Regions from separate parts of the Methylobacterium mesophilicum SR1.6/6 genome, predicted to be linked through region 1. Evidence: predicted binding sites of a transcription regulator. Region 1 holds the regulator's gene; each other region holds the start of a gene.
The links. Region 1 encodes PhoB, which activates phosphate uptake and scavenging genes when phosphate is short. Its sites were predicted from a motif close to TGTCATNNANCTGTCAT; they were not measured.

Region 1 (3,275 bases):
ACGCCGCCGCGCAGGTCATGACGGTCGACGAGACCGGCCTCCACCTCACCCTGGCCCGCAGCAGTCCGGCCGACGCGGTTCCCGGTTCCCTGCCCGGCGTGCTCACCCTGGACGAGGTGAGCGCGGGAGGATCGCGCCGGCTCGCCTTCGCGTACGGCGACGAGCCGGCACCTCCCGTGAGCGCGTCGTCGGCCCCGGCCGCGTCGGTACCGGTCCCGCAGGCGCCCGCCCCCGACATCGACACGCTGACGCTCGCCACCGCCGCGGTGTTCGCCTTCCTCGGCGGGTTGATCCTCAACCTGATGCCCTGCGTCTTCCCGGTCCTGTCCATCAAGGTCCTCGGCCTCGTGCGGCACGCGGGCGAGAGCCCGTCGCGCCTGCGGCTGCACGGCCTCGCCTACACCGCCGGGGTGCTGGCGAGCTTCCTGGGGCTCGCCGCCCTGCTGATCGCCCTGAAGGGCGGCGGGTCTGCGATCGGCTGGGGATTCCAGCTGCAATCGCCCCTCGTGGTGGCGGGGCTCGCCTACCTTCTCTTCGCCATGGGCCTGAGCCTGTCCGGCGTGGTCCATGTCGGCGGCCGGCTCGCGGGCATCGGCGACGGCCTCGCCCGGCGCGCCGGCCTGAGCGGCTCCTTCTTCACGGGGGTCCTTGCCACCCTGGTGGCGACACCCTGCACGGCGCCGTTCATGGGCTCGGCGGTGGGCTTCGCGCTGACCCAGAACGCCGCCGTGGCGCTCGCGGTCTTCGCGAGCCTGGGCCTCGGCCTCGCCCTGCCCTTCCTGGTCCTGACCCTCTGGCCGCCGGCCCTGCGGGCGCTGCCGCGGCCGGGCGCTTGGATGGAAACGCTCAAGCAGGTCCTGGCCTTCCCGGTCTACGCCACCGTGGCGTGGCTTGTCTGGGTGCTGGCACAGCAGGTCGATCCGCGCGGCCTCCTGGCGGCCCTGATCGGCCTCGTGCTGGTGGGCTTCGCCGCCTGGGCCTGGGAGCACGGGCACGCCGGACCCCGGACCTCGCGGATCGCGCAGGCCGCCGCAATCCTGGCGCTGGCCGCCGTCGGGGCCATCGCCGCGACGCTTCCGCGGGACCGCGCCGCGCCGATCGCACAGGCCGCCGCCGACTGCGTCGAGCCGTTCACCCAGGCCCGCCTCGACGCCCTGGTGGAGGCCCGTCGGCCCGTCTTCGTGGACATGACCGCGGCCTGGTGCATCACCTGCGCGGTGAACGAGGCGACCTCGCTGTACACCAGGGCCGTGCGGGCCGCGATGGCCGAGCGCGACGTCACCTACATGAAGGGTGACTGGACCAACCAGAACCCCGAGATCACCCGCCTTCTGGAGAAGTACGGTCGCAGCGGCGTGCCGCTCTACCTGCTCTACAGCGGCAGCGGGGCGCCGCAGGTGCTGCCGCAGATCCTCACCGAGGGGACGGTCCTGGCGGCCCTGGAGGCGGTGCCGGCTGGCGCGGGCCGGAGCGCGGCGCTCGCCCGCTGAGCGGGGCTACGTCTCCAGCGCGAAGGTCTCGTCGAAGGCGTATCCGGAACCGCGGACCGTGCGGATCGGATCGGGCTGGCGCGGGCTGTTCAGCGCCTTGCGCAGGCGCCCGACATGCACGTCCACCGTGCGCTCGTCGATGTAGACGTCGTGTCCCCAGACCCCGTCGAGTAGCTGCTCGCGGGAGAAGACCCGGCCGGGCGCCAGCATCAGGAACTCCAGCAGCCGGAACTCGGTGGGCCCGAGATGCAGCTCCTCGCCGCCGCGGCGGACGCGGTGCCCGGTGCGGTCGAGTTCCAGGTCGCCGGCGGCCAGACGGTCCGAGACGTGGGCGGGCTTGGCCCGGCGCAGCAGTGCCCGGATCCGGGCGAGCAGTTCCGGCACGGAGAACGGCTTGACGATGTAGTCGTCGGCCCCCGTCCCGAGGCCCCGGATCCGGTCGCCCTCCTCGCCGCGGGCGGTGAGCATGATCACCGGCAGCCGTTCGGTCTCGCGCCGCGCCCGGATGCGGCGGCAGAGTTCGATTCCGGAGAGGCCCGGCAGCATCCAGTCCAGCAGGACCAGATCGGGGATCCGCTCGGCCAGGAGCAGCTCCGCGTCGTCGCCCCGCGCCGCCGTGTCCACCAGGAAGCCCTCGGCCTCCAGATTGTAGCGCAGCAGCGTGGTCAGCGCCTCCTCGTCCTCGACGATCAGGACTTGCATGCTCACGTTCGATGACCCGTTCACGAGGCGGCGCCGTTCAGCCTGCGGACGCGCCGGCCCCCTCCGGAGCGGGCGGCCGGGCGGAAGGTGCGGGAGGCGCCGCTCAGCCTCAACCCGTACCCACCGATTCTCCGGCGGCGCCCCACAGGAATGAGCGCGCCCCGGCGCCTGTGTCGAGGCGGCCCGACTACGGAGCCTGCCCGCGCTCCACCGTCGCGTAGTTCGACGCATCGTTCTTCGGCCGGTCGCCCGCCAGGGTCTCCCCGGTGGCGAGGTAGTGGATGGTCTCGGCGATGTTGGTCGTGTGGTCGCCGATCCGCTCCACGTTCTTGGCGCAGAACAGGAGATGCGTGCAGAACGAGATGTTGCGCGGATCCTCCATCATGTAGGTCAGGAGTTCGCGGAACAGGGAATTGTACAGCGCGTCGATCTCGCCGTCGCGCTCCCAGACGTCGTGGGCCGCCTGGATGTCGCGGCTCGCATAGGCGTCCAGCACATCCTTGAGCTGTCCCTCGGCGAGGTCGCTCATGTGGCGGACACCCAGCACGATCTTCTGCGCCGGGGCGTGGTCGGAGATCGCCACCACGCGCTTGGCGACGTTCTTGGCGAGGTCGCCGATCCGCTCCAGGTCGCCCGAGACGCGGATCGCCGAGATCGTCTCGCGCAGGTCGATCGCCAGCGGCTGGCGCCGGGCGATGAGGAGAACGGAGCGCTCCTCGATGTCCCGCTGGAGCGCGTCGAGGCGCTTGTCGGCGATGATCACCGCCTGGGCGAGCCCGTCGTCGCGGCGCACGAGGGCGTCGGTCGCCTCCGCGGTCATCTTCTCGGCCACGCCGCCCATCTCGGAGATCGAGCGACGCAGATCCTCCAGGTCAGTGTCGTAGGAGCTGACGATATGGCCGGGCATGGTGGATCCTTCGATAAGGGCCCCGCATCGCGATCCGCGGGGGCTGGCGGGGATCCGCCGCCCCGCCGCCGCGGCGGCGAAGGCCGGTATGGTTCGTCGGAGCGTCCGGCCCGATCAGCCGAACCGCCCGGTGATGTAGTCCTGCGTGCGCCGCTCGGTCGGGTTCATGAACATCC
Region 2 (3,275 bases), 660 kb from region 1:
TCTTCTCGTGGATGAGGATGTAGGGATCCTCGAGCTCGGCGACCATCTTCTCCGCGTTCGTGATGAAGTACGGGGAGAGGTAGCCGCGGTCGAACTGCATGCCCTCGACGACGTCGAGCTCGGTCTCGGCGGTCTTGGCCTCCTCGACGGTGATGACGCCCTCGTTGCCCACCTTCTGCATGGCGTGGGCGATCATCTGGCCGATCTCGGTGTCGCCGTTCGACGAGATGGTGCCGACCTGCGCGACCTCGTCGGAGGTCGAGACCTTCTTGGCGCGCGAGGTGATGTCCTTGACGGCAGCCTGCGTGGCGAGGTCGATGCCGCGCTTCAGGTCCATTGGGTTGATGCCGGCGGCGACGTACTTGGCGCCCTCGCGGACGATGGCCTGGGCCAGCACGGTCGCGGTGGTGGTGCCGTCACCCGCGATGTCGTTGGTCTTCGAGGCCACTTCGCGCACCATCTGGGCGCCCATGTTCTCGAAGCGGTCGGAGAGCTCGATCTCCTTGGCGACCGTCACACCGTCCTTGGTGATGCGCGGGGCGCCGAAGCTCTTCTCGATCACGACGTTGCGACCCTTCGGGCCGAGCGTCACCTTCACCGCGTCGGCGAGGATGTCGACGCCGCGCAGCATCTTATCGCGGGCGTCGGCGGAGAAACGAACGTCTTTCGCTGCCATTGTGTGCCTCTTAGCTACTGGTTGAACCCCAAGGCCGGGACGGCCTCAAAGGGCGATGACGGGTGATCCGATCAGACGGCGACGACGCCCATGATGTCGGATTCCTTCATGATCAGAAGGTCCTGACCGTCGATCTTGACCTCGGTGCCGGACCACTTGCCGAACAGGACGCGGTCGCCGGCCTTGACGTCGAGCGGGTTGACGCGACCCTGCTCGTCACGGGCGCCGGGGCCGACGGCGACGATCTCGCCCTCCTGCGGCTTCTCCTTGGCGGTGTCCGGGATGATGATGCCGCCCTTGGTCTTCTCCTCGCTCTCGATGCGACGGACGACCACGCGGTCGTGCAGCGGACGGAACTTCATGAGCTGCCCTCTTGCTTCAGGTCTGGAGTTGGCGTTGATGCGGCCGGCGGGACCGCTCGCGAACTCGACTGTTAGCACTCTGTCTCGGCGAGTGCCAAAGACGGCGGCGAGATAGGCTCGGTCCGTGTCCGAGTCAAGGCTGTCGCACCCCCGCGCGACGGTGCGATGACGCGGCGGCGCCCTCTTTCTCCCTCACGGATAACGCGCCCCGATGCTGAACCTGCACGGACCCCACGGCCCGGTGGCATCGCAACCCGGCAGCGCCGTCGCGCCCGACGCCGTGTGGCTTGACCTGAATGATCCAACCTCCGAGGAAGCCGCCGCGGTCGAGGCGGCCACTGGCCTGCGCGTCCCGTCCCGGGCCGCCCTTTCGGAGGTCGAGACATCGAGCCGCCTGCGCCGGGTCAAAGGTGGCCTCTCGCTCTCGACGCCGATGATCACTTTCGAGCAGAGCGCATCGCAGCTGAAGCCGCTGGGCTTCCTGCTCACCAAGGATCATCTCGTCACGATCCGCTTCCACGACCTGCGCGCCTTCGACTCTTCCGCGAAGCGGATCTCCGACGGCGACGGGAGCACGACTCCGAGCGAGATCTTCCTGGTGGTCCTTGAGGAGCTGGTGGACAGCCTCGCCGACGCCCTGGAGGACATGGCGTCGGAACTCGATTCGCTGTCGACCCGGATCTTCGACTTCGACGTCCGCGGCAAAGACCGCCGCCGCCTGGAGAGCCCGCCGCCCCGCCGCCGCGATCTCGCCCTGCGCCGGATCCTGCGCGGCATCAGCAACAGGGGAAAAGTGCTGGGCAAGATCCGCGCGAGCCTGCTGGGCCTGGAGCGGATCGTGCCGTTCGTTTCGGCCGCCTGTGACGGCCTCGGCCTGCCTGAGGACGGCCGGTTCGACACGATCCGGCGCGACATCGAATCCCTCGACGAGTTCGAGACCAGGCTGGCCGAGAACGTTCAGTTTCTCCTCGACGCCGCCCTCGGCCTCATCAACATCGAGCAAAACAACGTCTTCCGTGTCCTGACTGTGGTCTCTGTAGTCGGTGTCCCGCCCACGCTGATCGCCTCGATGTACGGCATGAACTTCAAGCACATGCCGGAGCTGGATTGGGCCTACGGCTACCCCTACGCCCTCGCCCTCATCCTCCTGAGTGCGGTCGCGCCAATCGTATACTTCCGCATTCGCGGATGGTTCTGATATTTAAACGCATATCGAGTAATTTTTCTCCTCATAAAAATTTATGGTCAGTAACACCTCAAATTTTATCGCAAATCTTTGAGTTTTTCGTGGCTAGCAGGAACGAGCAAAACGAAAATAGCTGTCGATTAGACTCTCTTTAACCGAGCGGGCGCTACACGGCGTCAGTTTGGAGCATACGAAATCATGTTCAAGCGGGCGACGTACAGCGAAGCGCAAGCCAAGATCGAAGCGCTCGATCGATCACTGGCCATCATCGAGTTCGGACTGGACGGTCAGGTTCTGAACGCGAATAAAAACTTCCTCAAAGTGATGAAATACTCGCTCGCTGAGGTTGTCGGCAAGCATCATCGCATCTTCGTCGATGACACTTATGCGCAGACAGCCGAATATGCGGCGTTCTGGGACAGGCTGAAAGGCGGCCACTACGTGACCGGGGAGTTCCCCCGGATCGACAAGGAGGGCGCCACCGTCTGGCTGGAAGCGACCTACAACCCGATCCTGGACGCGAAGGGCCAGCCGGTAAAGGTCATCAAGTTCGCCTCCGACATCTCGGCAAAGAAGAAGGAGATCACCCGACTTTTGACGATGATCGACAACGTTCCGGTCGCGGTGATGACCGCCGACCTGAACGACGACTTCAAGATCGATTATCTCAATGCCACGTCGCGTAATACGCTGGCCACGATCGAGCAGCATCTGCCGGTCCAGGTCGACCAGATGCTGGGCTGCTCGTTCGACGTCTTCCACACGAATCCGCACCATCAGCGCAGCATGCTGGCCGATGCGAGCCGGCTGCCGCATACCACCAAGATCAAAGTCGGACCGGAAACCCTGAACCTGCGGGTGACGGCCGTGAACGACGAGAAGGGCCGCTACATCGGCCCGATGCTGACCTGGGCGGTCGTCACCGCACAGGTGAACATGGAGACGGACGTGAAGCGCGTCGTGGACGCGGTGGGGTCCGCGATCCACGAGATGCAGACCTCAGCCGAGGGGCTGATGCACTCGGCGGAATCCGCCCGCCACAAGGCGTCGT
Region 3 (3,275 bases), 2.0 Mb from region 1:
GGCCCTGGAGCGTATCGCCAGGACCCTCGGCGTGCCGATCGCGAGCTTCTTCCCCGATCGGGATCAGTCTGACACGACCGTCGCGCAGGCCGCCGATCTCGTCGCCGCCTTCGCGGCGATCACGAGCCCGGCCGCGCGCCGCACGTGCCTGGCTTTCGTCCGGGCAATGGCGAGTTCCTGAGGGGCGGGGGCACCTCAGGAGGCCGGGCCGGGCGCCGCCCCTTCCGACCCGGGGCGGAGGACGCGCTGCCCGCCCGGCCGCATCAGAACACGTGGCGCAGGACGAAGAACAGCGCCGCGGCGAGGGTGATGGCGGCCGGCAGGGTGAGGATCCAGGCCAGCGCCATGTTGCGGACGGTGGAGGCCTGCAGCCCGGAGCCGTTGGCGGCCATCGTCCCGGCGACGCCCGACGACAGGATGTGGGTGGTCGAGACCGGCAGGCCGTAGAGTTCGGCCAGCCCGATCGTGCCGGCGGCCACGATCTCGGCCGAGGCGCCCTGCGCGTAGGTGAGATGGGTCTTGCCGATCTTCTCGCCCACCGTCACCACGATGCGCTTCCAGCCGACCATCGTGCCGAGCCCGAGGGCCAGCGCGACGCAGATCTTGACCCAGCCCGGGATGTAGCGGGTACCGGCATTGAGCAACCCGGAATAGCTCTTGAGCGTGCCCTTGTCGGCCTCCGAGAGCTCCGCCCCGGCGCCCGGGAGCAGCCGCACCGCGTCCGCGGCGAGGTACATGTCGCTGCGCAGGTTCTGCGTCTGGGCGGCCGGCACGGTGCGGATCGCGCCGTAATTCTTCACGCTGGCGGCGATGTCGTTCGAGAGCGCCGCGAGGGCGGCGTAGACCGGCGGCTGATTGAGGTCCTTGGATTTCAGCGCCTCCGTGACGGTCCGGCGCGCCTGCGCGGCCTCGGGCTGCGGCGTGCCGGCGGCCCGGGCGGAGAAGATCTGGCTCGCCGCCGTCGAGGCCTGCACGAACGCGGGGGTCGTGTCGTCCGCCATGGTGCGGTTCAGCGCGTAGGCGGTCGGGGCGGCGCCGATCAGGATCAGCATGATCAGGCCCATGCCCTTCTGCCCGTCGTTGCCGCCGTGGAAGAAGGAGACCAGCGTGCAGGTGAGGATCAGCAGGCCGCGGATCCAGAGCGGCGGGGGCGTATCACCCTTGGGGGCCTCGTAGAGATCCTTCCGGCGCACCGCGAATTTCAGGGCGAGCAGCAGCAGGGCCGCCAGCACAAAGCCGCAGACCGGGGAGAACAGCAGCGCCTTGAACACGTTGAGCGCCTGATTCCAGTCGACGCCCGCGGTGCCGTCGCCGCCGTTCATCAGCTGGTTGGCAAGGCCGACGCCGAGCACAGAGCCGATCAGCGCGTGGGACGAGGAGTTCGGCAGGCCGAAGGCCCAGGTCCCGAGATTCCAGAGGATCGCGGCCAGGAGCAGCGCGAAGATCATCGCGTAGCCGGCTCCCGATCCGACATTCAGGATCAGCTCCACCGGAAGCAGCGTCACGATGGCGTAGGCCACGGCGCCGGAGGAGAGCATCACGCCGAGGAAGTTGAAGAAGCCGGACCACACCACCGCCACGAGCGGCGGCATGGAGTGCGTGTAGATCACCGTGGCGACCGCGTTGGCGGTATCGTGGAAGCCGTTCACGAACTCGAAGGCCAGCGCGATCAGCAGGGCGAGCCCCAGGAGCGCGAAGGCGCCGTAGGCCAGCGGCGCCTCGCCGACCGCGTTCATGTCGGCGATGAGGCTCACGACCGCGTAGCCGAGCCCCGCCACCAGCACGAGCAGGAAGGCGACGACGCCCCCCAGGTGCATCCCGTGGTCGAGCCGGGGGCCGCCTCCGGGCCGGCCTCGCGCGAGGCCCGAGGGCATGACGGCGGAATCGGACATGCAGCCTCGCGCGGAATCAAATCTGATGGTGAAGGCGGGATTAAAATGCGCGCATGACGGTCCGGTGACGCAACGCCCCGTTGTCCGCCTGGTATCAGCATCCGGCCCGCGGGATTCCGACGAAGGCCATCAACGGTCACGCGCTCCCCTCGCGACCGCCGCATCCGCCGCCGGGGCAGGCCGGCTGTCACACGACTGACGCGGTCCGGCCGCTAGCGACCGGGCCGCGCGACGGCCAACGAGAGACCCGCATGAGTGACGCCCTGGTTCCGGCCCTGTCGTTCGGTGCGCTCCTGGCCCTCGTCCAGATCGGCAGCATCGTCATCGCGGGGCGGCGCCTGGGCCGGATCGACGGGCCGTCGCGGTTCCCGGCGGGGGCCCCGGTCTCGCTGGTGCGGCCGCTCCACGGGTTGGAGGCCTACAGCGAGGAGATGCTCACCCGCAGCTTCCACCTCGATTACCCGGCTTACGAGCTGATTTTCTGCGTTGCCGATCCGGGCGATCCGATCGTGCCGACGGTGCGGCGCCTGATCGCCGCCCACCCGCACGTGCCCGCCCGCCTGATCGTCGGCGACGAGCGGATCAGCGAGAACCCCAAGCTGAACAACTGCCTGCGCGGCTGGCGCGCCGCCGCCCACGAGTGGCTGGTCCTGGCCGATTCCAACGTGGCGATGCCGCCGGACTACCTCCAGCGCCTTCAGGCGGCGTGGCGGGACGACACCGGCGTGGTCTGCTCGACGCCGGCCGGCGCACGCCCCGGAAGCTTCATGGCCGAGGTGGAGTGCGCCTTCCTCAATTCCCTGCAGGCGCGCTGGCAATACGCCGCCGAGGCCTTCGGTCTCGGCTTCGCGCAGGGCAAGAGCATGCTGTGGCACAAGCCGTTCCTGGATCGGCGGGGCGGCCTCCAGGCCCTCGCCGCCGAGATCGCCGAGGACGCGGCCGCCACCAAGCTCGTGCGTGCCGCCGGCAAGCGCGTCCACCTCGTGGCGAGTCCGTTCGAGCAGCCGCTCGGGCCGCGCTGCCTCCGGGAGGTCTGGGCGCGGCAGCTCCGCTGGGCGCGGCTGCGGCGGGTGACCTTCCCGTTGTTCTTCGCCCCGGAGATCGGCAGCGGCGTCCTGCTGCCGGCGCTGCTGGTGGCCCTCTGGGCCGGCAGCCTGACGGGACTCGCGGGCGCTGCGGTGCTGGCCGGCCTGTGCTATGGCGCCGAGGACCGGCTCGCCGCCCGCGCGGGCTGGCACCGTTCGCCGCGGATGCTGGCGGCCTTCCTGGTGCGCGACGCCCTGATCCCGGCGATCTGGCTGGGCGCCTGGGTCCAGAGCGCCATCGTGTGGCGCGGCAACGCCATGGATGTGCGCCCGCGCCGGGCGGCCGATGACCGTCCCT

Region 2: a site for PhoB is predicted at 1,193-1,209, ahead of MMSR116_RS16520 (CorA family divalent cation transporter). Genes of this name have one in related genera too.
Region 3: a site for PhoB is predicted at 1,946-1,962, ahead of MMSR116_RS10225 (inorganic phosphate transporter). Genes of this name have one in related genera too.

The regions. Positions count from the first base shown of each region.
Region 1 covers NZ_CP043538.1:4,120,829-4,124,103, reverse strand. The annotation lists gene MMSR116_RS19765 (protein-disulfide reductase DsbD family protein) at 1-1,490, shown strand, start outside; gene phoB (phosphate regulon transcriptional regulator PhoB) at 1,497-2,192, opposite strand; gene phoU (phosphate signaling complex protein PhoU) at 2,380-3,099, opposite strand; gene pstB (phosphate ABC transporter ATP-binding protein PstB) at 3,214-3,275, opposite strand, start outside.
Region 2 covers NZ_CP043538.1:3,458,077-3,461,351, forward strand. The annotation lists gene groL (chaperonin GroEL) at 1-676, opposite strand, end outside; gene groES (co-chaperone GroES) at 748-1,038, opposite strand; gene MMSR116_RS16520 (CorA family divalent cation transporter) at 1,250-2,236, shown strand; gene MMSR116_RS16525 (methyl-accepting chemotaxis protein) at 2,423-3,275, shown strand, end outside.
Region 3 covers NZ_CP043538.1:2,169,849-2,173,123, forward strand. The annotation lists gene MMSR116_RS10220 (hypothetical protein) at 1-181, shown strand, start outside; gene MMSR116_RS10225 (inorganic phosphate transporter) at 264-1,892, opposite strand; gene MMSR116_RS10230 (ceramide glucosyltransferase) at 2,144-3,275, shown strand, end outside.